4 regions of the Rhodococcus sp. IEGM 1318 genome follow, and region 2 is predicted to be linked to each of the others. Evidence: riboswitches for the same ligand, from Rfam matches in the RefSeq annotation. Region 2 holds a riboswitch; each other region holds the start of a gene.
What was found. A riboswitch is a leader RNA that binds a small molecule or an ion and turns the genes downstream of it on or off. The one in region 2 is predicted to bind S-adenosylmethionine.
Positions count from the first base shown of each region.

Region 1 (5,591 bases), on a different contig from region 2:
ACCGAGGTTGTCGGTGAGTTCTCCGGGGCCGGCGACACTCTGCAGGGGCAGATCGCGGTGCTGGTGAAGAAGGACAACGGTCTGATCAAGGCAATCAATGACGCGATCAACCACACGATCGAGAACGGCACGTACCAGCGGATCCTCGAGCGCTGGAACATCACCAGCGAAGCCGTCGACACGTCTTTGATCAACCCGCCCGGCCTTCCGAAGACCAAGTGAGCTCTCGTCCATGAGTGAGATTCCCGATGTGATCGTCATCGGCGGAGGGCTCGTCGGGTCCTCCGCCGCATGGCGGCTCGCGGCGCGCGGACGTAGCGTCGTACAGCTGGAACAGTTCGGGCCGGGGCACAAGCACGGTGCGTCGCACGGTACTTCGCGCATCTACCGTCAGGCCTACGACAATCACCTGTACACAGGGTTGGCGGCCGACGCGCTGCCGCTGTGGCGGGAGTTGGAGACCACGACGGACATCGGGTTCCTGGAACTCACCGGCGCGGTCGATCACGGTCTGCCGCAGGCGGTGCAGTCCAAGGCGCAGATATTGGTCGAGGCGGGCATCAAGGGTGAGATCCTCACTCCTGCCGAGGCGTTCGCGCGCTGGCCGGGGCTGCGATTCGACACCACCGTGCTCCATCACCCCGATGCAGGCCGGTTGCATGCGGATCGCGCCGTGACCGCTTTGAAGGCGGGAGCGGTGTTCGCCGGTGCCGAGGTCCGTCACGACGTTCGGGTACTGGCACTCGCGCGAGCGTCGTACGGCGTGGACGTGGTGACGGACAGTGGAACGCTCGCGGCTCGTCAGGTCGTGATCGCGGCCGGTGCGTGGACTGCGGACCTGATCGCAGACAGCGGCCTCGGCTCCGAAATCGCATTGCCGACGCTGCGCACGACGCAGGAACAACCGGCGCACTTCGCACCGCTCGATCCGGGAGTCGAGTGGCCGAGTTTCGTTCACCACCCGGGTGCACAGTTGGAGACTGCGGGAATCTACGGACTCGGTTCCGAGGACGGCATCAAGATCGGTGAACACGCGACCGGGCCGGTGGTGACTCCGCAGACCCGCGACTACACCCCTGATGTCGACGGTGAGCAACGATTGGTCGAGTACGCCGAGTCGTGGTTACCCGGCGTCGATTCCGCCCAGGTCGAGTCGATCACGTGCCTATACACGAGCACGCCGGACAGTCACTTCGTCATCGACCGAGTCGGCGATGTCACGGTTGCGGCGGGATTCTCGGGTCATGGATTCAAATTCGGTCCAGCCCTGGGTGAACTTGTATCGGACCTCGTCGACGGCACCACTCTCGCTTCGGAAGCTTTTCGGCTGGGGGAGCGTTGACCAGATTCATGGAGGAAAGTGTTGTGGCACTGGAGCTCGGGACTCGACAGCTCGACGGTATCGGCGCGGTAGAGGTCTACTCGGTATCGCAGGACGATCCCTTGGCAGCTCCACTGATCGCGGAGTTGGCGCTCGAATACAGCTCGCGTTACGGCGGGACTCGCGAAGCGATGCTCGAGGATCTCACCACGTACCCGGCAGAAGAATTTGCGTACCCGCAGGGGGCGCTACTGGTGCTCACCCACGAGGATGTACCGATTGCGGGCGGTGCATTTCGCCAATTCGATTCCACCACCGCCGAACTGAAAAGAATCTGGACATCGGCCGACTATCGGAAGCGCGGCCTCGGCAAGGTCGTCGTTCGTGAGTTGGAACGAGAGATCGAACTTCGCGGATACAACCGGGTGTTCCTCACGACGGGCCCTCGGCAACCCGAGGCGCTCGCGCTGTATCTGTCCAGTGGATACACACCGCTTTACGACGCTTCACTCTCGCCCGAAGAGGTGGGCGTCCACCCGTTCGAGAAACAACTTCGAGTGCTCGAAAATGTGACCCGAGCAGCAATTCCTACCGACCGGGTTGACAACACCCGGGTTTGACCTCGTACACTTGCGAACGACCATCCAGAGCGACCGAGAGACCTGGCTCATTGAAGTCGCAGCAACCCCCCGAGTGATCGGGTGCGGGTGCTACCGCCAGGACCGATGGAGGACCACGAAATGAAGGCAGTCGAAGGCGGTTTCGATACCGCCTGGTCGCGTCGTCACGTAGACCTGTGCCGCACCGCGGGATCTTTCTGTACCAACTGACCTCGGTCAGTCATTCACACTCAGGCGAGTCGTCGACAAGTCTGTTTTCTCTTCTCTGCACAAGTGATTCGTGCTCGATCGCCTTTTCGGAGCTTCTTGCTTCAGGGCGGCGGGTGCGCTCTTCGGCATGCCTCTTTAGGAGTTCTTGGTGTCCTCGCCCTCATTCGGTGCCCGTAAACGCGCGACCGTACTTGCCGGTATCGGTGCTCTCTCGGTTCTCGGCACGGTCCTCGCCGGCTGCAGCAGCAACGGAAGTGACAGCGGTGCCGACGCGGGCCCCGCGCAGTCCGGTGGAACCCTTCGCTACGGCCTCTCGCAGGCGCCGACGTGCGCCGATCCGGCCCAGGCCGGAAGTAACCAGACGGTGTATGTCACTCGTACCGTGGTGGATTCGCTGACCGATCAAAATCCCGACTCCGGAGAGATCACCCCGTGGCTCGCCAAGAGTTGGGAGATCAGCCCCGACGCCGCGAGCTTCACGTTTGTCCTTCGTGACGATGCCACTTTCAGTGACGGCACACCGGTGACGGCGGATTCGGTGAAGAAGACCTTCGATTCGGTCAAGAACCTTGGGCCGAACGCGTCGTTGGCGAAGAGCTACCTGTCCTCCTACACGGGTACCGACGTCGTTGACGCACACACGGCGAAGATCAATTTCTCTGGACCCAATGTTCAGTTCCTGCAAGCAACTTCGACGCCGCAGCTCGGAATCCTCGCTGATTCCACCACTGCACTGGCACCCGAGCAGCGCTGCCCCGGTGCAGCGGTGATCGCCTCCGGGCCGTTCGTCTACACCGACTGGCAGCAGGACAAGAGTGTCAAGATCGCCAAGCGCGCGGGATACAACTGGGCGTCGGACGCGGTCGCGCATCAGGGCGAGGCCTACCTCGACGGCGTCGACTTCACCGTGGTCCCCGAATCCGGTGTGCGCGCGGGCAGCGTGGCTTCCGGCCAGCTCGATGCGGTCAGTGATGCGCTCCCACAGGACGCGCCGCAGATCGAGGGCGCAGGCGGACGCATCCTCACCCGGCCGAACCCGGGCGTGAGCTTCTTCTTCCAGCCCAACGTCAGTCGTGGAGTTCTCGCTGATCAGTCTGTCCGCCAGGCCATCGTTCCGGCGATCAACCGGCAAGAGCTCGTCGACACCGTTCTGGATCCGTCGTTCTTCCCGGCAACGAGCCCGTTGGCTCACACCACTCCGCTCTACACCGACGAATCCAGCGTCGTGACGTACGACGCCGACAAGTCGGCGAAGCTTCTCGATGCAGCCGGTTGGAAGACCGGAAGCGACGGTATTCGCGAGAAGGACGGGCAGAAGCTCACTTTCAGCGTCACGTTCAGCCCGGTGTTCTCGGGTAATCAGGCCATTCTCGAGCTCGTTCAGCAGCAGCTCAAGAAGGTCGGCGTGGACCTGCAGCTCAATCTGGTCTCGAACGGTGAATGGACCGAGAAGGGGGTGTCGGGTGATTACGATTCGCTGTACTACAACAGCACTAGGGCCGACGCCGACATCCTGCGGGCGTCGTTCAGCACCGAGGGCCGCAACCTCAACCGTCGCGGCGCAGATCCGGAGCTCGACAAGGTTCTCACCGAGCAGCTTGCAGCCACGGACAACGGCCAACGCGGCGAACTGGTATCCACTGCACAGGAATTGATCCTCGACCGTGGACTCTCCATCCCCACCATCGAGCTCTCGCAGGCCATCGGCGCCGGATCGAGTGTGCAGGACCTGAACTTCGAAGCCTCCTCACGCCTGCAGTTCTACGACGCATGGTTGTCGGGTAAGTAATCATGACTCGATACGTACTCACCCGACTGGGTCAGGCCGCAGTGGTCCTGTGGGCCGCCTTCACCATCTCGTTCGTGATTCTGTTCCTCCTGCCGAGTGATCCCGTCAGCATGGCTGCCGACGCGTCCGGTCAGGGTGTTGCAGTGGATCAGGCTGCGCTCGATCAGCTTCGGGCGCGGTACGGCTTGGACCAGTCGGTGTGGGTGCAGTACTGGACGTCGCTGACGAATGCTCTTCGCGGCGATTTCGGTACATCGATCTCCACCGGCCAGTCGGTGACGGATGCCATCTTCTCGGCGCTGCCCAGCACTCTGGTGCTGGCAACCACCGCCTTGGTTCTGGCCGTGTTGTTCGGAGTGGCGATCGCGTTCTTCGCTACCTACGCCCGCAAGCGGTGGCTCGCGAACCTGTTGTTCTCGCTGCCGCCGCTGGGTGTGGCAGTGCCTACTTTCTGGGTGGGTCTGATCCTTCTGCAACTCTTCTCGTTCCGTCTGCACATCTTCCCGGCATTCGGAGACAAGGGATTCGCAACGGTGATTCTTCCGGCGATCACCTTGGCGATCCCGACCGGCGCGGTGATCGCGCAGGTGCTCACGACCAGCCTGCAGTCGACGCTACGTTCGCCGCACGTGGAGACTGCGTACGCCAAGGGCGCAAGCCGTTGGCGCGTCCAGACCCGTCACGCATTGCGACTGGCGAGCATTCCGGCATTTACCATTGCCGGTGTGCTGGTCGGCACGCTGCTGGCGGGCTCGGTGGTTGTGGAAACGGTGTTCTCTCGCGCGGGCGTCGGCCGTCTGACCCAGACGTCGGTGATGGCGCAGGACATCCCGGTGGTGCAGGGAGTCGTTGTGTTCGCCTCTCTCGTGTTCGTGCTCGTCAACCTCGCGGTCGACCTCTTCTACCCCTTGATAGATCCACGGATCATCCAGACGAAGAAGAGTCACACCGAAAAGTCGAATACCGAAAGCTCGACCGATCTGGAGCCGGCTCATGTCTGACACATTGATCGAACCCCTACTCCTCGATCCGCGCGTCGAGGCGAAGGCACCTGTTGTTTCGCGCCGAAAGTCCACGGCCATCGGCTGGATCCGAAAGCCCGGCTTGGTGATTCCGGTGTTGATCGTGTTGCTTGCCATCGGCTTTGCCGTCGCACCCGGATTTTTTGCCGGCGGCGATCCGTTGTCCGGCGTCCCGGCAGACAAACTGCAGGGCCCGAGCCTGGCGCGTTCGTTCGGAACCGACAACCTCGGGCGTGACCTGTACACACGCTTCGTGCACGGCGCTGCACTGTCCCTGACCGCGACTTTGGTAGCGGTGGGAATCGCGTTGGTAGCAGGATCGATCATCGGTCTGCTCGCGGGCTTTGTCGGCGGAGTCGTCGACGCCGTTCTGATGCGCATTGTCGATGTCCTGCTGTCCATTCCGGCGCTGCTGCTCTCGCTGGCGTTGGTGACCGCACTCGGCTTCGGCACCATCAACGTTGCCATCGCGGTCGGCGTCAGTATGGTCGCCAATTTTGCGCGAGTGATGCGTGCCGAAGTGATGCGGGTGCGCGGCGCTCAGTACGTCGAGGCCGCGTTCAGCTCGGGTGTGCAGTGGCTCGGTGTCCTGCGTCGGCACGTGCTGCCCAACTCGTACGCGCCCGTGG
Region 1 is NZ_JAWLSC010000010.1:22,568-28,158, reverse strand. It holds gene R4P65_RS22030 (ABC transporter substrate-binding protein) at 1-222, shown strand, start outside; gene R4P65_RS22025 (FAD-dependent oxidoreductase) at 233-1,342, shown strand; gene R4P65_RS22020 (GNAT family N-acetyltransferase) at 1,351-1,941, shown strand; SAM riboswitch class I at 1,959-2,053, shown strand; gene R4P65_RS33195 (putative leader peptide) at 2,047-2,151, shown strand; gene R4P65_RS22015 (ABC transporter substrate-binding protein) at 2,300-3,940, shown strand; gene R4P65_RS22010 (ABC transporter permease) at 3,943-4,941, shown strand; gene R4P65_RS22005 (ABC transporter permease) at 4,934-5,591, shown strand, end outside.
Region 1: linked by a shared signal. The riboswitch ahead of R4P65_RS33195 (putative leader peptide) and the one ahead of R4P65_RS02625 (bifunctional o-acetylhomoserine/o-acetylserine sulfhydrylase) in region 2 are both predicted to bind S-adenosylmethionine.

Region 2 (5,591 bases):
CGCTGCGGTCGGAATGTCATGTGCGCCGGTGTCGATGACGCGCTTCCACGCGAGCAACGACGGTCCGAGGTCGCCGCGACCTGCATCGAGGTTGTGGAACGCGTCGATCGCGGTGGTGAGGTCGAGCAGTTGTGCTTCGACGTCGGTTGCTGTGATCGACTCGTCGACCGGGATCGCAAGCCTGCACATGCCCGGCGATCCGGTCGGCATCCCCAGCGCCGACAGCCGCGCTGCCGGGTCTGCGTCACCCCAGAACGCGAAGGACATGTGCTCGGGAATGTACGTAGCCTGCAGGCGCGTCGAGCATGGCTGATTCACGTTCGCCGATGCTAGCCGCGCCGGCTCACGTTCGCCAATGAAAATGTCGGGAAAACCCGCAGATCAGCTGTGGTTTTCCCGACATTGACGAATTCTGAAAATGTGGCTCTGTGCCGGATCAGCGAGCCGTGCGTGCGAACTCCATCGTGCGGCGAAGGAGTCCAGCAACGGCGTCCGCCTCCGTCAGGAAGCCGTCGTGGCCGTCCTTGGACTTGAGAATCTCGAGGCCGCTGCACGTGGAAATTCCGTCGGCGATCTCCTCTTGCAAACGAAGGGGATACAGCCGATCCGAATCCACGCCGCCCACGACGACCGGTGCCGTGATCGATGCCAACGCCGCTGCAACGCCGCCGCGTCCACGGCCGATGTCGTGCCGGTTCATGGCCTCGGTCAGGAGGACGTACGTGCTCGGGTCGAAGCGGTCGACGAGCTTGTCCGCCTGATGTTCCAGGTAACTCTGCACAGCGTATCGTCCACCGTTCCAAGGGTTTTCGTCGTTCTGGGCGGAGTTCTCGAAGCGCGCATCCAGTTCCGACTCGGAGCGATACGTCAGGTGCGCGATGCGACGAGCGATGCCGAGTCCGGCGCGCGGTGCCCGACCCGTTCCGTGGTAGTTACCGCCTTGCCAGTCGGGATCGGAGACGATGGCCGCGATCTGCGTCGTCTGGGTGCCGATCTGATCTGCGGTCGCCCGTGAACCGGTTGCGAGCACCAACGCGGAGCGAATGCTGTCCGGGTAGGTAACTGCCCACTCGAGGGTGCGCATGCCGCCCATGGATCCGCCGACCACCGAGGCCAACTGGTCGATCCCGAGCAGATCGACAAGCTTCTTCTCCGCCGCGATCTGATCCCGGATGGAGATCTCCGGGAACCTGCTGCCCCACGGCTTGCCGTCGTCGGCCAGTGAACTGGGACCGGTCGTGCCGCGACAACCACCGAGGACATTGGTTGCGATGACGCACCATTCGCCGGTGTCGATCGGTTCGCCGGGGCCGACCATCCCGTTCCACCAGCCGGGGGATGGCTGATTCGCGGAGATCGGACCGGTGACGTGCGAGTCTCCGGTCAGTGCGTGCTCGACGAGTACGACGTTGTCGCAGTTCGGGGACAGCTCACCCCACCGCTGAACGGCGAGCGAAACGGATGGGAGTACCGCGCCGCTTTCGAGTTCCAGGGCGCCGATGTCGACGAACCCCACCTGACCGTCGGCCGGGGGTAGGAGGTCGATCCTGGGCTCCAATTCGTTCACGGTCACGAGTTTGCCACCGCAGCCAGGCCGACGGTGAGATCGGCGAGGATGTCGTCGATTCCCTCGATCCCGACCGCGAGGCGGACGAGTCCGGGCGTGACACCCGAAGCGAGCTGCTCTTCGGGGGTGAGCTGCGAGTGCGTCGTCGACGCGGGGTGGATGACGAGTGAGCGAACATCACCGATGTTGGCGACGTGGCTGTGCAGTGTCAGGGCGTTGACGAACTTCTTGCCCGCATCGATCCCGCCGGGCAGCTCGAAGGTGACGATGGCGCCGGTTCCCTTGGGCGTCAGCTGCTTTCCGCGTTCGAACCAAGGCGAGGAGGGAAGTCCCGCGTAGGAAACGGAGGCCACCTCGCCGTGGCGGTCGAGGAACTCGGCGACCTTCTGTGCATTGGACACGTGACGCTCGATGCGCAGGCTCAAGGTTTCGATGCCCTGCGCGATGAGGAACGCGTTGAACGGCGCCACGGCGGAGCCGAGATCGCGCAGCAGTTGGACGCGAGCCTTGAGAGCAAACGCCGGCGCGCCGAGGTCTGCGAAGGTGACGCCGTGGTAGCTGGGATCAGGCGTCGTGAAGTTCGCATGGCGACCCTGCGTCCAATCGAAGGTGCCGCCGTCGACGATGACGCCGGCGATCGCGGTGCCGTGTCCGCCAAGGTATTTGGTGGCGGAGTGGACGACGATGTCGGCGCCGTGTTCGAGCGGGCGGAGCAGGTACGGCGTCGCGACAGTGTTGTCCACGATCAACGGAAGACCGTTCTCGTGGGCCAGCGACGAGATGCCGGGTAGGTCGAGAATGTGGTTCTTCGGATTGGCGATCGTTTCGCCGTAGAACGCCTTCGTGTTCGGGCGAATTGCTTCGCGCCACTGGTCGAGATCGTCAGGATCCTCGACGAACGTGACTTCGATGCCCAGCTTACGAAGGGTGTAATGCAGGAGGTTGTACGTGCCGCCGTACAGGTACGGGCTGGAGACGATGTGGTCGCCGGCCTCGGCGATGTTGAGGATCGCGATGGTCTCGGCAGCCTGACCCGAGGAGAGGAGGAGTGCGGCGACTCCGCCTTCGAGGGCAGCGATGCGCTGCTCGACGGCGTCCTGTGTGGGATTCATGATCCGCGTGTAGATGTTGCCCGGCTCGGCGAGGCCGAACAGTGCCGCAGCGTGATCCGTGCTGTCGAAGACGTAGCTGGTGGTCTGGTAGATCGGCAGAGCGCGCGCATTGGTGGCGGTGTCCGCTGTTTGCCCGGCGTGCACCTGCTTGGTCTCGAACGACCAGTTCGCGGTCGGATCAGAAGTTGCTGCGGCGTCGGCTGTGTTGTCGGTCATGATTTTTTCACTCCAGTGGTCTGACGGATAGATGTCGGACGGGGGCGAATGATCGCCGCCCCGTGCTGGGGTCTATCTACAAGTGCGACACATACTGAAAAACCTCCGTGGGGCTCGGCCCGGTCTGGGGTCCGTCCCTGTCGGACCCGCGCTTGTCACCCGAATTGCGGTGGAACTGCGCGAGCAGATCCACGTCGGGAAACCTGGTCATCACCCGGGGCACCCCACCGCGGTTGGAGGGTTGCCGTCCAGCGAGCCGGGGCTTGACGCTGGCACTCATGACCACGTCGGATTCTACCGGGAAGTGAGCGCAGTCCTGACGCGGGGCGAAATGTGAGCCGCAACCGCACGCGAGGCAGAGCGACGCAGCCCACTAGCAGGCAAAAGTTACTCGCGAGTAGAGACGGATGGGTGGACCTGCCGGTTGCGGCCTCACGGGTTAGCAGTACGCTTGTCTTGTTTGGGACTCATCTCCCGAGATCAGTCCACACCGTCTAGGTTTGATAATCGAACCGTTCGCGGACCCACTCACAAAGTGTGACCGCAACCGTGTAACCAGGGAAACTTCCTAGGAGGACGCGAAGCACCCATGTCCAAAATCAAGGTTGAGGGCACCGTCGTCGAACTCGACGGCGATGAGATGACGCGCATTATCTGGCAGTTCATCAAAGACAAGTTGATCCATCCGTATCTCGATGTGAACCTCGAGTACTACGACCTCGGTATCGAGTACCGCGACGAGACCGACGACCAGGTCACCATCGACGCAGCGCACGCGATCCAGAAGCACGGCGTCGGCGTCAAATGCGCCACGATCACGCCGGACGAGGCACGTGTCGAGGAATTCGGTCTCAAGAAGATGTGGCGTTCCCCGAACGGAACGATCCGCAACATTCTCGGCGGCACGATCTTCCGCGCACCGATCATCATCTCCAACGTTCCGCGACTCGTTCCGGGCTGGACCAAGCCGATCATCATCGGCCGTCACGCATTCGGCGACCAGTACCGCGCCACAGACTTCAAGGTCCCCGGCCCCGGCAAGGTGATGATCACCTACACGCCTGAGGACGGCAGCGCACCGATCGAGCACGAACTGGTCAACTTCCCCGAAGAGGGCGGCGTCGTCCAGGGGCAGTACAACTTCACCACGTCCATCCGTGACTTCGCTCGCGCGTCGCTCACCTACGGACTGCAGCAGAACTACCCGGTGTACCTGTCCACCAAGAACACCATTCTCAAGGCGTACGACGGTGCCTTCAAGGACATCTTCCAGCACGTGTACGAGACCGAGTTCAAGGCTGAGTTCGATGCCGCAGGTCTGACCTATGAGCACCGCCTCATCGACGACATGGTCGCTTCCGCACTCAAGTGGGAGGGCGGCTACGTCTGGGCATGCAAGAACTACGACGGTGACGTCCAGTCCGACACCGTGGCCCAGGGCTTCGGCTCGCTCGGCCTCATGACGTCGGTTCTGCTCACACCGGACGGACGGACCTGTGAGGCAGAGGCTGCTCACGGCACCGTGACGCGTCACTACCGTCAGCACCAGCAGGGCAAGCCCACCTCGACCAACCCGATCGCATCCATCTTCGCGTGGACCCGTGGGCTCGAGCACCGTGGCAAGCTCGACAGCACCCCTGAGGTCATCGGCTTCGCGCAGGCGCTCGAAGACGTTGTCATCAAGACCGTCGAAAGCGGCCAGATGACCAAGGACCTCTCGATGCTGGTCGGCGGCGATCAGGGCTACCTGACCACCGAGGAGTTCCTCGGCGCGCTCGACGTGAACCTGCAGAAGGCCATGGCCGCGAAGTAGATTCACCGCTTCACCTCTCGAATGGGACGTCCGGGAAACCGGGCGTCCCATCTGTGTTCGCGGTCTCACGTGAGTGAACTCACCCGCTCTCACTTGGAAGTTCAACCAGGTGTGAGATCACAATTGATCAGTGACTTCGTCTACCCTCTCCCGTTCTGACGCCTCGACACCCGGGGTTCGTTCCGCCAGAGGTCCGGCGATGCTCGCTCTCGCCCTCGGCGGTTTCGGTATCGGCACCACCGAGTTCGTCGCCATGGGATTGCTCCCGGAAATGGCATCCGGGCTCGGCGTCTCGGAACCCATCGCAGGCCACGTGATCTCCGCGTACGCGCTCGGCGTTGTCGTCGGCGCTCCGCTGATCGCTGCTCTCACCGCACGGGTACCGCGCCGCACACTGTTGATCGCGCTCATGGTCGCCTTCACCGTCGGCAATGCCGCTTCGGTTTTCGCGCCCTCGTACACGACGCTGATGATGGCTCGCTTCGTCGCCGGATTGCCGCACGGCGCGTACTTCGGAGTCGCCGCGCTGGTCGCAGCGCACCTGGCCGAACCGGGCAAACGCGCGAAGGCCGTGGCGATGGTCATGATGGGTCTTTCCGTGGCCAACGTGATCGGGGTACCGGTCGCCGCCTGGATCGGTCAGGCACTCGGCTGGCGCAGCGCCTTCGCCTTGGTTGCGGTAATCGGAGTGGCAACGGTTGCTTCGCTGTTCGTCTGGATACCGCGTTTGGACGGTATGCCGGTGACGAATCCGATCACCGAACTCGGGGCACTGGGCCGTGTCCAGGTGTGGATGACGCTGATCGTGGGCATGGTCGGATTCGGCGGCATGTTTGCCGTCTACACCTACATCAGTACGACGCTCACCGACGTGTCCGGGCTT
Region 2 is NZ_JAWLSC010000001.1:565,881-571,471, forward strand. It holds gene R4P65_RS02615 (DEAD/DEAH box helicase) at 1-318, opposite strand, end outside; gene metX (homoserine O-acetyltransferase MetX) at 437-1,573, opposite strand; gene R4P65_RS02625 (bifunctional o-acetylhomoserine/o-acetylserine sulfhydrylase) at 1,570-2,895, opposite strand; SAM riboswitch class IV at 3,039-3,179, opposite strand; gene R4P65_RS02630 (NADP-dependent isocitrate dehydrogenase) at 3,485-4,708, shown strand; gene R4P65_RS02635 (MFS transporter) at 4,908-5,591, shown strand, end outside.

Region 3 (5,591 bases), on a different contig from region 2:
TGGCGTAGTTCCAATCACGCTGATTCGAAACCAGGATGTTCACGGCGTCGACCAAGCGCGTCACGTCGTCCGAGCTGCTACCGAGCCCGAGGCTGGCGCGGACGGCGCCGCCGGAGAGACCGAGGCGCGCGAGAACCGGGTGTGCGCAGAAGCGACCGTCACGAACTCCGATGCCGTGCTCGGCGGAGAGGAATGCGGCGATTTCGCCCGCTTCGAATCCGTCGACGGTGAAGGTGACGATTCCGACGGCGTCAGGAGCGTCGTTCCACAGTCGCACCAACGAGACTCCCTCGATGGCGGACAATCCGTCGGTGAGCTGTGCGGTGAGTGCCTTCTCATGCTCGGCGATGACGTCGAAGTCCAGGGCGTGCAGGGTTTCGCATGCGGTCGCGATTGCTGCCGCACCGAGCACGTTGGGGGAACCGGCCTCATGACGTGCAGGCGCGCAAGCCCATTCGGTGGACTCGACGGTCACCTCACGCACGGCGCCGCCGCCGGCGAGGTACGGCTGAGCTTCGTCGAGCCAGTCACGGCGGCCGACCAGAACGCCGGCGCCGAAGGGCGCGTACAGCTTGTGGCCCGAGAACGCTACGTAGTCGACGCCGCATTCCTGCAGGTCGATGCGACGGTGGGGCGCCAACTGAGCAGCGTCGACGAGGATACGTGCGCCGCACCGGTGAGCGATGTCGGCCAAACGTGCAATCGGCAGGATCTCACCGGTCACGTTGGAGGCCCCGGTGATTGCGAGCAGCGCAGCAGGCTTGGTGCACAGTTCACCGATCAGACGCTCGATCGTTTCTTCGATGGTGTCTGCGGCGGTGACGATACGAGCGTCATTCCACGGCAACAGGTTTGCGTGATGCTCGACGTCGAGGACAACGGTGCTGCCGGGGACGCACTGGGCAAGCAGGTTCAGCGAATCAGTGGTGTTTCGGGTGAAGACGACAACCTGATCGTCGGCACAGTTCACGAAACGAGCAACGGATTCACGAGCGTTCTCGTAGGTGAGGGTGGAGATACGGGACGCGTAGCCGGCACCGCGGTGGACGCTGGCGTACGTGGGCAACAATTCGGCGATACGGTCGGTGACCTGGGCCAATGCCGGCGCGCTGGCCGCGTAGTCGAAGTTGGCGTAGGAGCATTCGCCGCCCTGAACCAATGGAACCTGCAGGTCAGCACCCGAAACCTTGGCAATCGCGGTGGTGCAGCAGGTGTCGGCACTCAATACAGCAGTCATCGAAGACAATCCTCACGTTCAAGGACTCGTTCGTCGGGAGATGGCCCCGGAAGAGTCCGCGCTTGCCGCATTCGTTTTCGAACGCAGCCGGGTCGTCACCCGGAGCACCCCACCGCGGAGGAGGGTTGCCGACCAGCAAGCCGGGGCTGAACACTGGTACTCGTGACCTGGCAACGAGGATGGCAGGAACCTCCCGCGCTTGTCAAGACGAAGCCGCGAAGGCCGTCGTCACCGCGTAATCGTCCGGCAGGCGAGGTGGAGTGCAAGCCTGGGTTTCCGGATCGGCCAGATCCACCGAGAGAAGGCGCTGAATTCGATCGATTCGACTCGATACGGTGTTGCGGCGCAAGCCCATTCATTTTGCGGTGTGCGCCAGAGACGATTCTTCGTCGAGGTACGTCGAGAGAGTCTCGAGCAACTCTCCATTCGAATCTCGTAGCGGCGCGCCATTCGAATCTCGTAGCGGCGCGGGCCGTGTCGCGGCGGCAGGCTGAAACGTGTCGGCCCGCGTCCATGCCTCCACTGTGGGTTCCACTTGCGGGTTCCAATTGTGGGTTCCAACCGAGCTCGAGCTGCGCGAATACGCTCGGCGATCCTGCGCAGAACGCACAGATTTCACTACCGCACGATGCTAAGTATCCAAACTCCGCCGATGGAGTTTGCCCCGGCAAGTCGTAATCGCGCCCGTTGTCAGCCGCCGCCCCCGAAGATCTCATTTGACGACGTTTGCTGAGTCGAAACTGTAATCACATCTACTCCTCCTTCGAGTTCGCTTGTAACAAAACAACTCCCACGACCGAAAAGGTCGTTGAACCACAACAGCGAAGGGACGAAAGACTATGGGATCAGCAGACGTAATGGCCTGGCTCGCCGAGGGTTACCTCGCCGGCGATCCGGTTCGCTATCCGCTCTACGTCGGATCGATGTTCCTGGCAATGCCGTTCCAGCTGATCGGCGTAATTCTGGGTCACCCCTTCTGAGTCACCCCTTCTGAATCGTCACATCAGGCCAGGGCGGACGACGTAGAACGGCCAGAGTTGCGATCACCGCGGCCGCCAACCCGATGAACTCCCCCATCAAAGCCACCCTGGTGTGATCGACAGCCGGTGACCACGACGGCTCACCCTCGTGGATCGAGAACACTCCCACTGGCACCGGCATGGGGTCTCCGCGCCACCGCCGATGCAGACGCGAAACCGTGATGATCATTGATCCGTCGCTGGTCTGGTGCGGTTCACCGAAGATCATCGAGGTCCCGGAATCCCCTCTAAGTCGCTCCACCGCATCACGAATCTCCATGATCTCCATCGTCGCACCGAAACAGCAGCCCTGTGCGAGTATCGATCGATGGCCGAGTGGTGGGTACCGAGCAGGCGCGTCGAGCGATGGTGGCAGACGATCGTGCTGGCCTGGCTACTCGTTTTCTTCGGCCCAAGCACCATCGACAAGGTCATCACAGAACCCACAGCTTGGAATTGGACATGGTTCGCGATCTGGCTTTTCGCGACGGTTGGATTTGCCTACGGCACCGTCCAAGCCTGGCGAACCAGGAACAATCCTCAACCGGCGTGTTGGGAAGGGACAACTGCCCCCTCCGAAATACCCGCCGACGATGTCCGTAGCACACTCGCGTCGACTGACGACCGTATTTCGGCAATCAAGGCACTACGCGAACTACATCCGGGCTTGGGCCTGAAGGATGCGATGGATCTCATCGACGCCCAGCGTGGCGAACAGGGCCCGCACCACTGATAGTTGCGACCATCACAATCACAGTTAGATATCGGCGCCTTACCGCCACGATCGAACGAGCACGCCAGGAGTTAACCACCTGACAGACAGGCCGTTTCGCCGAGTTTGACAATTCCGATCAATCGGTGAACGTCGACCCGAGCGATTCAACTCAACGTACCAATCGAATTCGTCGTTCAGCCTTCCACTTGTGACCCAATACCACTATTGCCCAACGGTTTACAACCGAAACAAGGGCATTCAGTGGGAATTTTCGCGGCAGTACAGCATCTTTCGTCCAGTTGAGTTGACCGAAACTTGACGTTACGTTGAATTCCAAAGCAATAGCCCGGTCTTGACCTGCGATGGTGTGAGCGAAACGCCCACCTACGCGTGACACGTGGCCGCCCTGATGGGCGCTGTGAATGCCTGAATGTTCGAGGAGTGGAATGACTGCGGTCAAAACTGCGTGGCGTGAACTACGGAAACCCGTGTTCATCCCCGCATCGATAGTGATCTTTGCCCTGATCGCCTTTGCCGTGATCTACGCGGGAACCGCCGCGGATGCTTTCGAAACACTCAACAACGTGATCAGCGACGGCGTCGGCTGGTGGTACATCCTCTCCGCGACCGGTTTCGCGATTTTTGCTCTGTACTGCGGAATCAGCCGCATCGGCAACATCCGATTGGGACGTGACGACGAGCAGCCCGAATTCGGGATGCTCTCGTGGTTCGCGATGCTCTTCAGCGCCGGTATGGGCATCGGCCTCGTGTTCTACGGAGTAGCCGAACCGCTTTCGCACTACGTGACCCCTCCCGTCGCCGGGCAGGTCGCCGGATCCACGGACGCCGCGGCCAATCAAGCAATGGAACTGACGATGTTCCACTGGGGCCTGCATGCATGGGCGATCTACGTCGTCGTCGGCCTGGGTCTGGCGTACATGACCTACCGAAAGGGCCGCCCGCTGTCGATCCGTTGGCTGCTCGAGCCACTGCTCGGACGTGCTCGCATCGAGGGAAAGATCGGCCACGCCATCGACGTCGTCGCCATCGTCGGCACGCTCTTCGGTGTCGCCACGTCGCTGGGTTTCGGTGTCCAGCAGATCTCGGCCGGCCTCGACTACCTCGGCTGGGTGGAGACCGACAACTGGTTGGTCATCACCATCATCGTCATCGTGACGGGTATGGCCACCTTCTCAGTCGTCTCCGGCGTCACCAAGGGCCTCAAGTGGCTCTCCAACATCAACATGATGCTCGCTGCAGCGCTAGCCCTGTTCGTCCTGATTCTGGGACCGACGCTGTTCCTCATGCAGTCGTGGGTGCAGAACCTCGGCGGATACGTCCAGGCCTTGCCCGAACTGATGCTGCGCACGTCCCCGTTCGCCGAAGACGGCTGGCAGGGCGCCTGGACCATCTTCTACTGGGGTTGGTGGATGAGCTGGGCACCGTTCGTCGGCATGTTCATCGCGCGCATCTCACGCGGCCGCACCATCCGCGAATTCGTCTTCGGTGTACTGCTGGCCCCGACGCTGGTCGGTTCGTTGTGGTTCACGATCTTCGGTAACTCCGGCATTCTGCGTCAGCGCAACGAGGGCACGATGCTCGACGCATCCGGCGCAGTGGACACCAACACGTCGCTGTTCACGCTTCTCGACGGACTTCCGCTCGGAACGATTTCGAGTGTCCTCGCGATCGTCGTGATCGTGTTCTTCTTCGTCACGTCCGCGGATTCCGGCTCGATCGTCATCGACATCCTTGCGACCGGTGGCAGCTTGGAGACCTCCAAGATCACGCGTGTCTACTGGACGTTCCTATCCGGTGCCGCCGCCGCGGTTCTCCTCATCGTGGGTGGCAGTGGATCGCTGACCGCGCTGCAGACCGTTGCCATCGCCACCGCTGTGCCGTTCTCGGTCATCATGGTGCTCGCGTGCCTGTCGATGCTGAAGGCGTTCCGGTACGAGGTCGCTTCGGCACCTCGCTACCTGCGAGTTTCGACTAATACCCCGGCGTCGACCGACGTTCCACAACCCACCGAGAAGCGGCTCCGCGATCTGAAGATCTCGTCGACCTTCGCCGGTCTGACCCCGTCGCAAAACGGGATCACGACGGAACCCTCCGACGCCCACATGCTCTTCGCGGTCCACGAAGTTCCCGCCCATGCGGTCAATATCGACCCGGATACCGGCGCCGTCGACTTCTCCGAGGAATCGAAGGTTGTCGACCCACTGGGCGGAGAGGTGTTCGACACACCCGAGTTCGCCGACTCGGCAGAAGGCCACGCCCAAGCTGCCAGTACGGACTGACCGGCACGTTCGGCATGTTGCATTAGGCATATCTGTTCACCAACTCGCAAACTTGTCGTGAGACTTTCAACTCGACAGTTCGCAGGACTCTAAGTTTCGTGAGTAGAACAGGACCAACGGGTTTGCCACTCCAGTCGCAGTCGGAGACGGAACAATCTTTCGGGATACCGTCCGTATTCCTACGGTCGGCGCATGCACCTGCGCCGCGCACGCTCATCGACATCGTGCGGGCCTCAGCCGAGGCCAACCCGGAAGCACCTGCCATCGACGACGGCGACACCACACTGTCGTACTCGGAGTTGCTCGACGAGATCGAGCTC
Region 3 is NZ_JAWLSC010000007.1:320,937-326,527, forward strand. It holds gene R4P65_RS18825 (aminotransferase class V-fold PLP-dependent enzyme) at 1-1,237, opposite strand, end outside; SAM riboswitch class IV at 1,291-1,405, opposite strand; gene R4P65_RS18830 (helix-turn-helix domain-containing protein) at 1,440-1,592, opposite strand; gene R4P65_RS18835 (hypothetical protein) at 1,593-1,772, opposite strand; gene R4P65_RS18840 (hypothetical protein) at 2,077-2,217, shown strand; gene R4P65_RS18845 (hypothetical protein) at 2,219-2,545, opposite strand; gene R4P65_RS18850 (hypothetical protein) at 2,585-2,989, shown strand; gene R4P65_RS18855 (BCCT family transporter) at 3,418-5,271, shown strand; gene R4P65_RS18860 (Pls/PosA family non-ribosomal peptide synthetase) at 5,394-5,591, shown strand, end outside.
Region 3: linked by a shared signal. The riboswitch ahead of R4P65_RS18825 (aminotransferase class V-fold PLP-dependent enzyme) and the one ahead of R4P65_RS02625 (bifunctional o-acetylhomoserine/o-acetylserine sulfhydrylase) in region 2 are both predicted to bind S-adenosylmethionine.

Region 4 (5,591 bases), on a different contig from region 2:
GTAGGCATGTACGCGGGAGAAACCGGGTATTGCAGCGATGCATTCATCGATCCGGACGTCAATGGGGTCACTGCCGGGGCCGTGGTGTTGACGCCGGCAGGGCAGGCACCTTCGTTGGCAACTCCGTACGTGGTCAACGTGAATCCCGGAAGTGTGGTCGTCGACTGCATTCGCCAGTGCAGAGGATCAGACCCCGAATTCTTGACGGTGAGCGGAGCTTGCACCGTGTTCCCCGGGACGATAGGCGTCGCGGCCGTCGTCAAGTTCGCCAGGGAGTAGGCCGCACTGGTTCCGGCCGATGTGCCAACGGTGAGGTTGACGCTGGCGGCAGTTGCGGTCCCACCACTCGCGCTCGCCGAATCGGACCACAGTGCGAGCGACTGCTGTGACGATGCGAACACCGCTACAGCAGCCACCGCGACTGCGATAGCTCCCCAGACCCTTTTCCTCATGAAATTACGGAGCCGGAGTCAGCGCTGTCTGAGTGACGACCAACTTCATCGCCGCCAAGTTCAGCGACTGATTCTGTGCGACCTGATTGGCCACCTCGGTGAAGTTCAGACGGACTCCGACGTGCACGATCGTGCCGTTCTGTACCTTGGTGATCTGTGAAATCGGGTTGCCACCAGCATCCTTGATGGTCGTAACCGGCTGTACAGCGGCGGCAAGTTCGGCGCTGTTGGCACCCGGAACGATGCCGGCCGTATCCGCGGTCAGAACAGCCGCGAGACGATCGCCCACTGCGGTCACGGTGACGTCGCAGGTGTATTCGATGCTCTCGGTAGTGACGATGCGGTAAGCCGAGATGTTGGTGATTGCGGTCTTCGTTGGGTTGAGGGAGTTCCAACCGCCGCCGACCGGTGCGCAGGCGCTCAGGTCGAGTGCACCGGAAGTGACGGGTCCGCCGCCTCCGACGTCGGCTGAGTCGCTCCACACTGCGAGCGAGCCCGCACCGCCGAGGAGGAGGGCACCGGCCGCCGCAGCAGCGATCGCGCCCTTGGTCTGCTTCTTCATGAAAATCTCATTTCATGTCTGGGACCCGAAATGGGTCGTTCAGAAATGAGTATCATCCACGGCAAACGATTCGTTACTGCTTTGTCGCAAATTCTTTTTCGACTGCGATCCACCTTTTCTGGTCCAGAAAACCGCTTCTGAACTGTGTATAACTACCATTATGTAATTCTGGTCTGAAGAAAACCGATTGTTTTTCTAGTTGGAAAAAGCGGACTAGTCGGATTCTGGCAAATTCACCGTTCTTTCGCCGGCTAATTACCGACTCGCGGTTTTGTTTTGCAATTTGAATCAATTGTTTGTGTTGCTACGGAATGGATCGGTTGTCGTTCCCACAAGATCGGCGACCGACTCGAGGACGATGGTCGGGCGGTAGGGGTAGAGCTCGACCGACGCGCGGGTCGAGATCCCGGTCATCACCAGAATCGTCTGCAGTCCGGCTTCGAGGCCACAGACGATGTCGGTGTCCATGCGGTCGCCGATCATCAATGTGTTGGCCGAATGAGCGCCGATGGACCGCAGGGCTGAGCGCATCATCAAAGCGTTGGGCTTGCCGACGTAGTAGGGATCGCGTCCGGTTGCCTTGGTGATGAGAGCGGCGACCGAGCCGGTTGCCGGTAGAGAGCCGTCGCGCGACGGCCCGGTGGCGTCGGGGTTGGTGGCGATGAACCGCGATCCGCGCTCGACCAGGCGAATGGCGGTGGTGATTGCCTCGAAGGAGTACGTGCGCGTCTCGCCGAGGACGACGTAGTCGGGGTCACTATCCGTCAGGACGTAGCCGATGTCGTGCAGTGCAGTGGTCAGCCCCGATTCGCCGACCACGTAGGCGCTGCCGCCCGGACGCTGGTTGGCCAGGAAGGTCGCGGTAGCGAGCGCTGACGTCCAGATCGACTTCTCCGGGATGTCGAGTCCCGAGTTGAGGAGGCGTGCTCGCAGGTCACGCGGGGTGCGGATGGAGTTGTTGGTGAGCACCATGTACGGAATGTCGTTCGACGCCAGTTCTGCCAGGAACGTGTCTGCTCCGGGTATCAAGTGCTCCTCGTGGACGAGAACCCCGTCCATGTCCATGAGGTAGGTCCAACCGGTCTGATCGTCTGTTCTGGTCATATCTCCAGTATGTGCGGGGGCCGCCCGATGTGGGCGGTCAAGCGAGAAGACGCCACAAGCCGACCAGGCCGACGACGACAATCGTGTAGCGCAGTGCAGTGGGGGACAGGCGTCGTCCGTAGCGGGCGCCCAGAACGCCACCACCGAGTGAGCCGACAGCGATCAATCCGGCTGCTGCCCAATTGATCTGGTCGAAGGCAAGAGTGATGTACATCCCGGCTGCGACGATGTTGACGAGCAGTGAGAGCAGGTTCTTCGCGCCGTTCATGCGCTGGAGGGTTTCCGGGAGGATGGCACCCATCACACCGATGAGGAGGATGCCCTGCGCGGCGGTGAAGTAACCGCCGTAGATGCCGACTGCAAAGGTGCCGGCGGTCAGGAGCATCAGCCTCTTGGTGGACAGCGCCGTTTCTTCGGTGGAGCGCTTCTTCGCCCACGCCTGGATACGTGGTTGGAGGAGCACAAGTGCGAGAGCCAGGATCAACAGCACCGGAACGATGGTCTCGAACAGTTTCTCGGGTAGATGCATGAGCAACCACGAACCGAGGAGCGCGCCGGCGAGCGACGCCGGAATCTGCCATTTCAGACGATCCCCCTGTCCCGACAACTCACGCCGGTATCCCCACGTCCCTGAAACCCCGCCGGCGACGAGCCCGACTGCATTGGACATCGTCGCGGTCACCGGCGGCATGCCGAAGGCGACCAGGGTGGGAAACGTGATCAGCGTTCCGCTGCCGACCACGGCATTGATCGCGCCCGCACCGATACCGGCCAACAAGATGAAGAAAGCGTCGATTCCACTCACTCCGCAGACGGTACGGCAGAGGAAAAGTCAGTCCGGACGGCGGTCCCGGTCTTGATTCGAACACTCCATTGAACACGGCGGCCAAGGCTTCGGACACCGTTGGAATCAGTGCGATTTCAACGTGGAGAGACCTTCAGTTCCCTTGCAGTGCAGGGAAATACAACATTTGACGACTCGGCATTTCGCGTCTAGTCTTTGCTCACCATCCAGAGCGACCGAGAGACCTGGCTCGTCGACGTCGCAGCAACCCCCCGAGTGATCGGGAGCGGGTGCTACCGCCAGGACCGATGGAAGGCATCACATGGGTTCCACTTCGCACGCTGCGCACAGGCGTCGTCACATCGATCTGTGCCGCACCGCTTCGTGTCACTGTCACTGACCGAACTGCCGTCGTCTTCGCAACTCGAGCGCACCACCTCGAGAACACAGCTGCGTCCCCATTCCCCGAAAGGTCTATTCGTGATGTCCATTCCGTCAGGTAGTGCGCCGTGAGCGCGCCCACCGATGTCCGCCCCGACAAGTCGGTGGCCGAGCCGCAACTTCCCGACTCGGAACTTGTCGTTGCTCGTACCTGGCACCCGCTGCGTTGGGTGATCAGCGCAGTTGTGCTGGTATTTCTTGCTCAGTTCATTCACGGACTCGTCGTCAACCCGGGCTGGGACTGGCCAACGTTCGCGCAGTACTTCACTGCGAAATCAGTGCTTGCCGCGTTGTGGATGACGATCAAACTGACCCTGTGGGGGACGATCCTCGGATTCGGTCTCGGAGTGTTCCTGGCACTCGGCCGGTTGTCGAAGAACCCGGTCCTGCAGGTGATCGCCTGGACCTACATCTGGGCTTTCCGCTCGATTCCGCTCATCGTGCAGCTGCTCTTCTGGTTCAACATCACGTACCTGTACCAGACGCTTTCTCTCGGAATACCTTTCGGGCCGGAGTTCTTCACCTTCCAGGTCAGTGGTGTGATCGGCGGATTCACCGCAGCAGTTATCGGTTTGGCGCTACACCAGGCAGCGTACTCGGCCGAGATCATCCGCTCCGGAATCATCTCGGTCGATCACGGTCAGATCGAAGCTGCTCACTCGCTCGGTATTCCGCGCAGTCGACAGTTCTTCAAGATCGTTCTCCCGCAAGCGATGCGGGCGATCCTCCCCAATGCCGCCAACGAGGTCATCGGACTCTTCAAGGGAACGTCCATCGTCTCCACCATGGCGATCGCCGAACTGTTCTACCAGGTGCAGGTCATCTTCGGCCGCAACGGACGAGTTGTGCCCCTGCTGATGGTCGCCACGATCTGGTACATCATCCTCACGACGTTGCTCTCGATCGGTCAGTACTACGTTGAGCGCCACTACGCCCGTGGATCCGCCCGCGCTCTTCCTTTGACTCCGATACAGAAGGCTCGCAAGAAGTTCGACGAGATTCGTGATGCGCGTCTCGATATTCCGAGAGGTGCGACCCGATGACCGCAGAGCTGGCCGAAGAGACGGTGTACGCCGTCGAAGCGCGCGGAATCCACAAGTCGTTCGGCGCGCTGGAAGTACTTGCCGGCGTAGATCTCCTGGTCCGCAAGGGTGAAGTGACCGTCATTCTCGGCCCGTCCGGTTCCGGTAAGTCCACCTTGTTGCGCACCCTCAATCACCTCGAGAAGGTCGACCGAGGGACCGTGCGGATCGACGGAGAACTGATCGGATACCGGCGCAAGGGAAATCGACTTCACGAACTGCGTGACCGAGAGATCCTGAAACAGCGTTCACACATCGGATTCGTGTTCCAGAACTTCAACCTGTTTCCGCACCTGACTGCGCTGGAAAACGTGGTGGAAGCTCCGCTCTCGGCCCAGAAACGAGACCGTGACGAGGTGTACCGCGAAGCTCGCGCACTGCTCGAGCGAGTGGGAGTGGGGGACAAGGCCGACGAGTATCCCCGCCAACTCTCCGGTGGCCAGCAACAGCGCGTCGCCATAGCGCGAGCGCTGGCACTGCGGCCGGCGGTCATTCTCTTCGACGAGCCGACCTCGGCGCTCGACCCGGAACTGGTAGGCGAGGTTCTCGAAGTCCTGGCTCAGCTGGCCCGTGACGGCGCCACTTTGGTGATCGTCACGCACGAGGTCGGTTTTGCTCGGGAAGTGGCGGACACCGCGGTCTTCATGGATGGCGGCGTCATCGTCGAACAGGGCCCACCTTCGCAGGTGATCGACAATCCGATTCACGAACGAACCAAGGCTTTTCTCTCCCGCGTTCTCTGACGCGACCAAGACACATTCCCGAAAGGAAAAATTGATGTTCTCCCCATCCCGTCGCGCCACTTTCCTGATCTCGGCTGTCGCCACCGTCGGACTGCTCAGCGCAGCGTGCAGCAGTGCGGACGCCGAGTCCGACGGAGCCCAGGTCACCGCTGCCGCGGGTTACAACCTCACCGCCGACCAGAATCGCATCACCACCGACAAGGTGGATTCCATCGCCGCCGAGCTGCCTCAGGACATCCGCGACCGCGGCACGCTGCGCGTCACCGGTAGTGCCGGTTCCGCTCCGCCGCTCCGCTTCTACGCCGACGACGACACCACCCTCATCGGCTCCGAGACCGACTTCGCCTACCTGATCGGCGACGTTCTCGGCTTGAAGGTCGACCTGCAGACAGCTGACTGGGCACAGAACTTCGTCCGCGTCGA
Region 4 is NZ_JAWLSC010000010.1:28,520-34,110, reverse strand. It holds gene R4P65_RS22060 (hypothetical protein) at 1-452, opposite strand, end outside; gene R4P65_RS22055 (alternate-type signal peptide domain-containing protein) at 457-1,014, opposite strand; gene R4P65_RS22050 (HAD-IIA family hydrolase) at 1,303-2,118, opposite strand; gene R4P65_RS22045 (sulfite exporter TauE/SafE family protein) at 2,156-2,923, opposite strand; SAM riboswitch class I at 3,123-3,217, shown strand; gene R4P65_RS33200 (putative leader peptide) at 3,225-3,302, shown strand; gene R4P65_RS22040 (amino acid ABC transporter permease) at 3,412-4,386, shown strand; gene R4P65_RS22035 (amino acid ABC transporter ATP-binding protein) at 4,383-5,168, shown strand; gene R4P65_RS22030 (ABC transporter substrate-binding protein) at 5,203-5,591, shown strand, end outside.
Region 4: linked by a shared signal. The riboswitch ahead of R4P65_RS33200 (putative leader peptide) and the one ahead of R4P65_RS02625 (bifunctional o-acetylhomoserine/o-acetylserine sulfhydrylase) in region 2 are both predicted to bind S-adenosylmethionine.